Regions from separate parts of the Bradyrhizobium sp. USDA 4452 genome, predicted to be linked through region 1. Evidence: predicted binding sites of a transcription regulator. Region 1 holds the regulator's gene; the other holds the start of a gene.

Region 1 (5,265 bases):
GCTCAGCTGACATCAAAGTTCCCGGGCAGGAACCGGAACGGATAACAGCCGACGTGAGTTGGGCCATAGATTTTTTAAAGGATGGAGCGTCATCGCCGTGAGCCGAAAAACCTTGCAAGCACGTTCGGAGCAGGCGCTCGTCGTCATCATTCTCAGCACCGGCGCGCTGATCGCTTACCTCGGCCTCGCGCTCTCCAGGATATGAGAGGTAAGCAACAAGTCGCTTGAAGGTGATTGTTGCGCGACGCCGGGGCCACAGCCCTCATTGACAACACGCGCCCTTGGTTTTGGGTTGCCGGCATTCGCCAGGGACGACGATCGGGATGCAGGCGGCGCCACACATTTAGTGTCGTCCCGGCGAAGGCCAGGACCGATTGCCCCAAGCCTCAACTGTCGCACGACCCCGGGCCGCAGGGTCGACACCCTGCCCTGTCGTCGCATGCCTGCCGCACAAATCGGGGACATTGCCGCCCGCCGGCAATTCTCGTACACAGTTTCACGCAATGACCTCGCAACTCTCTCCCGATTCCGTCGACGTGCTGCTGTTCGATATCGGCCGCGTCGTGCTCGACATCGACTTCGAGAAGGTGATGGCGCACTGGGCGCAGCATGCCGGCTGCGCGCCGGCCGACCTTGCCACGCGCTTCGTCGTCGACGACAGCTTCAAGCATCACGAGATCGGCCGGATCGACGACGCAGCGTTCTTCGCGAACCTGCGCCGGACGCTCGGCATCGACCTCACCGATGCGCAGTTCCTCGAAGGCTGGAACGCGATCTTCACCGGCGAGATGCCGGGCATCGCCCCCCTGCTCGCGACCGCCGCTCAGCGGATGCCGCTCTACGCCTTCTCCAACACCAATCCGGCCCATGTCGCGCATTTCTCCGTGATCCATTCCGAGGTGCTCAGCCATTTCCGCACCGTCTTCCTGTCCTCGACGATCGGGCACCGGAAACCCGACGCCGAGGCCTACGATCATGTGGTAAAAGCCATCGGCGTGCCGGCGTCGCGGATCCTGTTTTTCGACGATTTGGCCGCCAATATCGAAGGGGCGCGGGCGCGCGGCCTTCATGCCATCCACGTGACATCGACGGATGACGTGGCGAGGGCTCTGGCCGCACTTGGTCTGTGATTAGGACGTGAGGAGTTCTGAGCGTGGCGCTGATGCCGGTTGCCGATGCCCTGTCCGCCGTGCTTTCCGGCGCCAACCCGCTGCCGGAGGAGATGGTCGCGCTCGATGCCGCCTACCATCGCACCCTGGCGCGCGACCTCGCCGCACGCCGCACCCAGCCGCCGCAGCCGATGTCGGCGATGGACGGCTATGCCGTGCGCGCGGCGGACGCCGGTGATCTGAAGGCCCGGCTCAAGGTGATCGGCGAAGTCGCTGCCGGCCGGCCGTTCGAGCGCAGGGTTGGCCCGGGCGAAGCGGTGCGGATCTTCACCGGCGGCGTGATCCCCCATGGCGCCGACGCCGTCATCATCCAGGAAGACACCACCGTCGACGGCGACCACATCACGATCACCGAGCCGGCTGCCGCCGGACGGCACATCCGCCCCGCCGGCGTCGACTTCCGTGAGGGCGACGTGCTGCTCGAAGCCGGCAGCCGCCTCTCGGACCGCGCGCTGTCGCTCGCGGCGGCCATGAACTATCCGGACCTTGCGGTGCACCGCCGTCCGAAGGTCGCGGTGCTGGCGACCGGCGACGAGCTGGTGATGCCGGGCTCGGAGCCTGGCCCCGGCCAGATCGTCTATTCCAACGGCTATGCGCTGCGGGCGCTGGCGCGCGCCGAAGGCGCCGAGACCGTCGATCTCGGGATTGCCGCCGATACGGTGGAGGCGACCACCGCCGGCGTCCGGCGGGCCCGCGACACCGGCGCGGACATCCTGATCACGACCGGCGGCGCCTCGGTCGGCGACCACGACGTGGTCAAGCAGTCGCTGGAGGCCGAGGGCGTCGAGATGGCGTTCTGGCGGATCGCGATGCGGCCCGGCAAGCCGATGATGCATGGCCGGTTGGGGCCGATGCGGGTGATCGGCCTGCCCGGCAATCCGGTGTCCTCCTATGTCTGCGCCTTCCTGTTCCTGGTGCCCTTGATTCGGGCGCTGAGCGGCCGAAAGACTGTCCATCATGCCCGCGCGAACGCCCTGCTCGGCCGCGACCTCGCTGCCAACGACCAGCGCGAGGACTATCTGCGCGCGCGCCTCGACGAGCGCGAAGACGGCACGCTGATCGCAACGCCCGTGATGCAGCAGGACTCCTCGCTGCTCGGGAATCTCGCTGCGGCACGCGCACTTCTCGTGCGTCCGCCGTTTGCGCCCGCCGCCCTCACAGGCAACGAATGCGAGATCCTGATGCTGCCGGAGTGAGGCTTTCGCGGCCCGCCGATTACGCGTTGCAGAACGCGTTCACCTGAAATTAAGTGGTTGCGGAACACATATCGAACATATAGTGTCCGTTCATGATTTGTTTCGAGTGCTGGTGTCTACAAACGGGAGACCATCCAGGAAGCGCTTGTACTGAGCACCGCGCTCCTGAGGTCAGGTCCCGCCTGCAGGCGCACCTGTAGAGTCTCGGAATCGAACGACGCTACCAACCGGGGGAATACTCGAGATGCTCACGCGCAAACAGTACGAACTACTGCGTTTCATCAATGAACGTCTGAAGGAGGCCGGCGTACCGCCCTCGTTCGACGAGATGAAGGATGCGCTCGACCTGCGCTCGAAGTCCGGAATCCACCGCCTGATCACTGCGCTGGAGGAGCGCGGCTTCATTCGCCGCCTGCCCAACCGCGCCCGCGCCATCGAGGTCATCAAGCTCCCTGAGCTGTCGGCCGGAGGCGGCAACGGCCGCCGCGGCTTCACGCCGAGCGTCATCGAAGGCACCCTCGGCAAGCGCGCCAGCACCCCGCCGATCGCCGAGGACGACGGCAACCGTCCGGTCGCGGTCCCCGTGATGGGCCGGATTGCCGCCGGTACGCCGATCGAGGCGCTGCAGACCCGCAGCCACACCATCAGCGTGCCGCCCGACATGCTCGGCGCCGGTGAGCACTATGCGCTGGAAGTGCGCGGCGATTCGATGGTCGATGCCGGCATCCTCGACGGCGACATGGCGCTGATCCAGCGCAACGACGTCGCCAACACCGGCGACATCGTGGTGGCGCTGATCGACGAGGAGGAGGCTACCCTAAAGCGCTTCCGCCGCCGCGGCGCATCGATTGCGCTGGAGCCGGCCAACACCGCCTATGAAGTGCGCATTCTGCCGCCGAACCGGGTCCGCATCCAGGGCAAGCTGATCGGTCTCTATCGCAAGTACTGATTTTCAAATACTTGCGGCGGCAGGGAACGAGCGACACATCGGATCGTTCCTTGCATGATAGCGTAACGTGCTGGTTGCCCGATGCGCTCCGACACCTCTCGCGCAGCGTCGCGTGTTTGTGATCGGGGGCGTTGGTCGAGCAGTCGTACAATCGCCCAGAAACGAGGAGACACTCGTTCGCTATCGTCCACTCTGGTAGAGGCCCTATGCCTCAAGGAGAGGCACGGGTCGCTACCTCGATTAGAGGAGCCATCCGATGTGTGACTATAGTCTGCACGCCGTGGCGTCGCGCCCCGCCATTGTTGGAGAGACGCTGATCACCACGACTTTCCGCGGCACGTCGACCCGCGGCTTTGCTTCGGAGAACGATCCCAACGTCGCGGTCTGCATGCTGCCGGGCACCGAGCTCGCTTTCGCCGAGAACGTTCGCTACGACAGCCGCTGGATCTGGACCAAGACGATGAATTTCCGCGTCGGCGTGTTCAACGAAGTCGAGCCCGACGTTCCCGACCGCCATCATGACGCGGTCGAATTCCCCGACGGCAGCCATGTGCTGGTGACCCAGCTCGTCGAGGGACAACGCGTCAGCGTGCTGCAATTGCCGGCACTGCATCCGCCGGTCGAGCAGAAGCCGAAGGTTGTGGAGCGGCGGCCCTCTGCATTCGCGTCGCTGTTTTTGGGTTGAACGCATCGTCACCGCGGGATGAACCATCCGGCGGCGAGTGACCTAAGCGATTTGGAGCGACCCCGGACGTCAGGTTCCGGGGCGCAGAAGGAGATTTGCGTCAGCGGCCACCTTGGCGCATCATCGTACACGGAGGACGTGCGCGGTGGTCGATAAGGTCACTTGGCAAAAGGCTGGACGGGTCACGGAACCGGGCCGCTACATGTTCCGGTTCGGCTGGCTGACGGTAACGGCTGACGATCTGAAGGTCTGGGAGCAGTTTCCCGAGGCTTCCTTCACCCTCGTCAAGAAGCCCGATGCCGACCCCGACTCTGACGAGTATCATCTTGGCCTGTTCGAGCTGCCGGCCGGACCCTCGCCTGGCAACGGCTAATCCTCGCCCTGAAAATCGCTCTCGGCCGGCGTCGCATCGACGGCGGGCCGTGGCGCGGTCGCGGTCGCACGCGGCGTGGTCTCGCTCTCGCCATCGCCGGGAACCGCCGGCGACCATGGCCGGTCGATCCCGCCGGGCTTGACGGCATCAATGGCGTAGCCGTCCCTGATGCGCCGCAGCACCAGCGCGCCGTGACGCCGCAACCGCTCGGCATCGATCACCGAGGCCGCGCAGTCCGTCGGTGCCGGCCGCGCGGTCACGATCAGCGCCGCGCGCTCGCAATCATCAGTCAGCGCCTCGGACCGGGTCGCCAGGGTGACGAAGGCGCCGCCGGGACCTTGGGTCACGCAGCCGCTCGGATCGCAGGAGACACCCTCACCGAGTGAGGCGTCCGTCGCGGTCCGCGCATCGGCGTCCGCTGCCAGCCACTCCTTGACCAGGAACATACTAAATCCAGCGCCAGACGAAATTCCTCTTATTTTCAAAGGGCTATAGAGACATGGAAACCGACGACAATATGCAAACCCCCGTGAACGACTCGGCAACATGCGCGGATTTGCGCGCGCCCCTGACACAGCCGCGTTCCCTGTCTGATCTCAAGACTTGGCTCCACTCCGACCGCATCCGCCACCCCGGCGATCTGGCCCGGACGACACGGGAGTCGATCATCATTACGGCGATCGACACCTACGGCGAAGACCCCGGCTTTGACCAGACGTTCCGGCTTGGCCTCAGCATGCGCCGGGCCGCCAAGGAACTGGCCGACCTCTACCCCGACCTCTCTTGGCTCCCCTCCTGGAAGCCCCGTGTCGCGGTGATCGCGGGAGGGGAGCGATGAGAGCTACGCCCATACTCAAAGAAGAATTCTGCGCTCGCTTCAAGGCGCGCATGCT
Region 2 (5,265 bases), 4.4 Mb from region 1:
CGATGTCGCGCAGCACGATCAGATCGTCCCGCGCCTCGAACAGCGTCGAGGCGCGCTGTTCGGCTTCCTGCAGTTCCCAGTTGCGGTCGGCCATCGCCTCGTTGTGCATGGCGATGGTGCGCAACCTCCTGCGCATCAGCCGCAGCCGGATGCCGAGCGTCACGATCCAGAGGCAGGCGATCGCGAACAGGAAGCTGACGCCGATCGCGAATGTATTGGGATCGTAGCCGCTGTGTTGCGAGAGGGCGCCGGAAATGAACCCGAAGGCGCCGCCGAATGCGACGGAAAAGATCGTGAAGGAACGGACGATCGCCGCGACCCAGGAATGGCGCCGCAGGAAGCGGCGAAGGCGTAACTTGATTCGGAAGAAACGCCCCATCAATGGTGGTCCTGAGAGTGCTTGGTCTGGCGATGACGATGCGTCGGCCACCTTGCAAAGTGCTTGAGGTTGGCGGCCGTTTCGCGCCGCCCCTCGGAACAGGGTTAACGGGAGGTTAACTCCGCCATCGACTGGTCGCGGAAGCGCATGTGCGGCGCGAGCGATGCCGCCTCAAGGCGGCGGTGTCCGCCGCGGGCGCTGACGATCAGGGCCGCGGCATCGCGCGCCGAGAACGTCTTCGACTGCACGTAGACCCGGTAATCGAACGGACCGTCATGGGCGAGATAGATGATCGGGCCGGTTGCGGTCGGCGCGCTGGAAATCCCGATCAGCTGCGGCACCGCATTGCTTTCGCAGGTGCCGGCCTCGGCATCGTCGATGTCGTCGATCACGGTGAAATCGGCGGCCTCGGCGCTGTCGGCGATCCGGACCCGGACGGTCGCAAGGCTGGGGTCGTCGGTGAAGCTTACGTGAAGCTGCGCCTGCCAGGGGACCGATACGATCTGCATCGTGGCGCCGCCGACCTCGATGCAGGGCCGGGGGCCCGGCAGGATTTCAGCGCGGGCGAATACCGCGGCCACGGCAAGCGGGACCACCGAGGCCAGAACCTTCATACGCAACATGACACAACTCTCGACCCAAGCCTGCCGCGGATCGCGGTGCTTATGGTTTGCGGAGCGTAAATGAGAGTGGTTACCGTCGTGTTGACGCGGCGCGCGCCGGGCACAAAACGGGGGCGATCACGCCGCGCGGCGCAAATCGTCGGCCAATGCACGATAGGACAGCGCTTCGGCGAGGTGCAGCCGGCCGATCGTATCAGCGCCGTCGAGGTCGGCGAGCGTGCGCGCCACCCGCAGTACGCGGTGATAGCCGCGCGCGGTGAGGTGCATGGTCTCGGCGGCCTCGCGGAGCAGCTTCTGGCCATGCGCGTCGGGCTGCGCGATGGTCTCCAGCAGCGCGCTCGGTGCCTCCGCATTGGTGCGGACATGCGGCATGCCGGCCGCAGCGTAGCGCGCGAGCTGGATGTCGCGTGCCGCCGCGACGCGGGCGGCGACCTCGGCCGATCCTTCCGCCGGGGGCGGCAGGATGAGATCTGCCGCGGTCACGGCCGGCACCTCGATCCGCAGGTCGATCCGATCCATCAGCGGGCCGGAGATCCGCATCTGGTAATCGGCGGTGCAGCGGTCGAGCCGGCCGCGCTTGCAGGAATAGCCGGGCTCGTAGGCATGGCCGCAGCGGCACGGGTTCATCGCCGCGACCAGCATGAAGCGCGCCGGATAGGTGACGCGATGGTTGGCCCGGCTCACCGAAACCTCGCCGTTCTCCAGCGGCTGGCGCAGCGAATCCAGCACCCGCGGATCGAACTCCGGCAATTCGTCGAGGAACAGCACGCCCTGATGCGCGAGCGAGATCTCGCCCGGCTTGGCGCGCATGCCGCCGCCGGTCAGCGCCGCCATGCTGGCGGAATGATGCGGGCTGCGGAACGGGCGCCGCGCGGTCAGCGCGCCGTCGCGGATCTCCCCGGCGACGGATGCGATCATCGAGACTTCGAGCAGTTCGGACGGCGACAGCGGCGGCAGGATCGAAGGCAGCCGCGCCGCCAGCATCGATTTGCCGGCGCCGGGGGAGCCCATCATGAGCAGATGGTGTCCGCCGGCGGCGGCGATCTCGAGCGCGCGCTTTGCGCTCTCCTGGCCCTTGATGTCGCGCAGGTCGAGCAGCGCTTCCTCGCGCGCCTCGTTCTGGTCTTGCACCTTCGGCTGCGGCCGCGACAGCACCTGCGTGCCCTTGAAGTGATTGGCGATCTGGATCAGCGAGTGGGCTGCGATGATCTGGATGTCCGGGCTCGCCCAGGCGGCCTCCGAGCCGCAGGCGGCCGGGCAGATCAGTCCCTCGTCGCGCGAATTGGCGCCGATCGCCGCGGGCAGCACGCCCGCGACGGCTGCGATCGAGCCGTCGAGCCCGAGCTCGCCGAGCACGGTGAAGCCGCTGAGCGCATCCGGCGGGATCGCCCCGATCGCCGCCATCAGGCCGAGCGCGATCGGCAGGTCGTAATGGCTGCCCTCCTTGGGCAAATCGGCCGGCGCGAGGTTGACGGTAATGCGGCGGGCGGGGAGCGCGAGGCCAGAAGCGATCAGCGCCGAACGCACCCGCTCCCGCGCCTCCGACACCGCCTTGTCGGGCAGGCCGACGATGGCAAACGCCGGCAGTCCCGGCGCGACCTGCACCTGCACGTCGACCGCGCGGGCCTCAATCCCCTCGAATGCGACGGTGGAAACCCGCTGGACCATGCTGCCCCTATCTTCCGCCACCCAAGGTAGCGGAGCGGGGGGTGAAGTCAAGAACATTACAGGAACATTCGGGGGATGGGCCGGTATTCGGGCAGACGCAAACCACACCGGAGCGGAGGCGGCTAGTCCCTCCGGCCGATCCGGCCCGGTCCGGGATTTCGGGATGTGTGATTTGCTTCATTGCAATCTGTACGAGCGTGACCCTAAGCTTTCAGCTTGAGGAAGCCCGAACCTTCATTTCGAGTTTGGAAAATATTGTTCCTGGTCGCAGCGGTGCTGCTCCAGTCTCGGGCCTCCAATGCCGGAAACCAGACGAAGGACGGCATCTGCCGGTCCAGGAATATTTCGCTGCCAGAAACATTGCGCTGAGAGGACAACCATGGCCCAGACCGGAGTCTTCATATCGTACAATCACAAAGACAAGAAAATCGCAGAAGCGGTGGTGGAGTCGCTCGCCGGCCTGTCGACGAATCTCGAGGTGTTCATCGATCGTGCCGGAATTGAAGGCGGCGACGACTACGAAGCCAAGATTTCGGAATCGATTCAGAAATCCCAGTGGTTCGTTTTCATCTGTAGCGGGGGAAACAAATCGGAAAAGGACATGAGCTGGTGCTTCTACGAAGCCGGCCAGTTCCGCGCCAAGCTCGAACGGGCAGATCAGAAAGAAGCGGTGCGAGATCGAATTTGCTTCCTGTACGACGTCGATCGTCCGGATCAACTGTCCCGCTATCAAGGCTCCCTGGTATCGATCCGCAATCGTAACGACGTATTGCTCAACGTCGACGCCGACAATGACGACTCGCTCGCTTACGAAAACACGGAGCTATTCGACTTCTTCGAGAATCTGCTGACGAACTCGACGGGTATTTCCTTCCGTGGGATTGACGACCCCAACACGCGCAAAGCCATGAGGAATGGCGTGCGAAGAATCACACGGGCATTCGTTCAAAACGGAGCCAATGACTTCGTCGGCGAAGACGTCTTTCAACCACGCATCAGCTTTATGGTGCCGCCACCATCGCAAAGCGCGGAGGGACTGACCCCGACCACCGTGGTGACGGGGGAATTCAACGCGTTGCCCAACATCTTCACAATTGCTGGGACCTCGACGACCTGGGCCGATATCAAGGCGGTGGCTTCCGCGCGAAGCGGCAATGAGATGACCCCGCTTTGGATCAACGACATGGAGACAGCGGCAAGGGACCTCCTGCTTGGCAAAGTACCGACGCAGACGGATTTTCTCTGCCTGGGGAACGACGGCAAGTTCTACCGGCCCATCATCGCCAGAAACCTGAATTTCAGAAACGGCGCCAGGCGGTGCTACGTCGCATTCATTCCGTCGCGGGATCGGCGCTTCAATCTGACGTTCAAGACATCGCTGCTGCTGAGCGCGCTGATCCTGTCGATCCGCTTTCGCCAGCGCGTCTTGCCCTTGTCCGACGAACTCAACAAGAACCCGAAATTCCCCGAAAAGAAGAAGGCCGAGTTGCTGCAGAAGCTTCAGCAGGAGATCGTCCTGGTTGAGGCCGAGGCTGAAGAATTCGGGCTCAATCCGCCAAAGGACGAACATGACGACCCGCCCTTGCTGAATGGCTTTCGGGATGGACCGGAAAAAGATTTCATGCGCGAGGAAATCGCGAAATGGTCGGCCACGAGAATGCAGATCTTCGACAAGATAAAGGAGGCGCAGACTCCCACCAAGGACACCACGTGGTCCGACGCCGCAGATGTCGTGACAGCCGGGTTCGTCGGCTTGAGGGCAATCAACAGCAGCTTCATCGACAAGCTCTGCAACGAGCTCCTTTGCGCGGAGAGAATAGAGGCGACCAAAGCCGTTCCCGACTAATCCCGCTGCGTGAGGCAGGACGGGGGCATCCGGGCAGCGCATGGGGGCGACGCGCGCCGCCCCCAAGCGCCCGCTCGTCACAGCGTCATCTGCATCGGCTCGGGATAATAATGGAAGCCTTCGCCGGCCTTGGCGACATGGCCGTAGCCCGGCCAGGCGAAGTGATACGACATGACCGGCGTCTTGTTCGCGGCCAGCATCTCCAGCAGCTTGACCCGTGAGTTCGCCGCCTGCTTCGGATCGGTGTCGTAGGAGAATTCCATCCGCGGCCGCTCCAGGAGCAGCACCGCGTGATGCGAGAGGTCGCCGAGGAAGGCAAAGGACTTGCCGCCCGAGCTCACCATGAAGATGGTGTGGCCCACGGTGTGGCCGGGCGCTGCGATCGCCGTCACGCCGGGCAGGAATTCCTGGCCGTCCTTGAAGAAAACGATGCGGTCGCGCACCGGCAGCAGGTTCTTGCGGGCGTGCACGATAAAGTCCTTCAACGGACTGCCCATCTTGCCTTCATCGGTCCAGAAATCGAGATCGCTTTGCGCGATGTAGTACTGCGCATTCGGGAACAGCGGCTTGTCGTCGGCACCGACGATGCCGCCGATATGGTCGATATGCGCGTGCGACAGCACGACCGCATCGATGTCCTCCGGCTTGATGCCGGCTTCCTGCATGCTCTTCTGCTGACGCCCGGTGGTCGGGCCGAACGCCTTCGAGGTGCCCATGCCGGTATCGAACAGGATGAGCTTGTCGCCCGT

Evidence for each region. Region 1 encodes LexA, which represses DNA repair genes until DNA is damaged. Its sites were predicted from a motif close to TGTTCNNNNTGTGTTCNG; they were not measured.
Region 2: the regulator LexA is predicted to act here: its motif matches at 2,720-2,737, upstream of ACVISU_RS21290 (YifB family Mg chelatase-like AAA ATPase).

The regions. Positions count from the first base shown of each region.
Region 1 is NZ_JBSSGK010000001.1:42,450-47,714, reverse strand. It holds gene ACVISU_RS00405 (HAD family hydrolase) at 504-1,130, shown strand; gene ACVISU_RS00400 (molybdopterin molybdotransferase MoeA) at 1,154-2,365, shown strand; gene lexA (transcriptional repressor LexA) at 2,610-3,314, shown strand; gene ACVISU_RS00390 (hypothetical protein) at 3,571-3,999, shown strand; gene ACVISU_RS00385 (hypothetical protein) at 4,145-4,372, shown strand; gene ACVISU_RS00380 (hypothetical protein) at 4,369-4,818, opposite strand; gene ACVISU_RS00375 (hypothetical protein) at 4,872-5,210, shown strand; gene ACVISU_RS00370 (hypothetical protein) at 5,207-5,265, shown strand, end outside.
Region 2 is NZ_JBSSGK010000001.1:4,430,846-4,436,110, forward strand. It holds gene ACVISU_RS21280 (ATP-binding protein) at 1-379, opposite strand, end outside; gene ACVISU_RS21285 (hypothetical protein) at 484-1,002, opposite strand; gene ACVISU_RS21290 (YifB family Mg chelatase-like AAA ATPase) at 1,120-2,670, opposite strand; gene ACVISU_RS21295 (toll/interleukin-1 receptor domain-containing protein) at 3,050-4,516, shown strand; gene ACVISU_RS21300 (MBL fold metallo-hydrolase) at 4,594-5,265, opposite strand, start outside.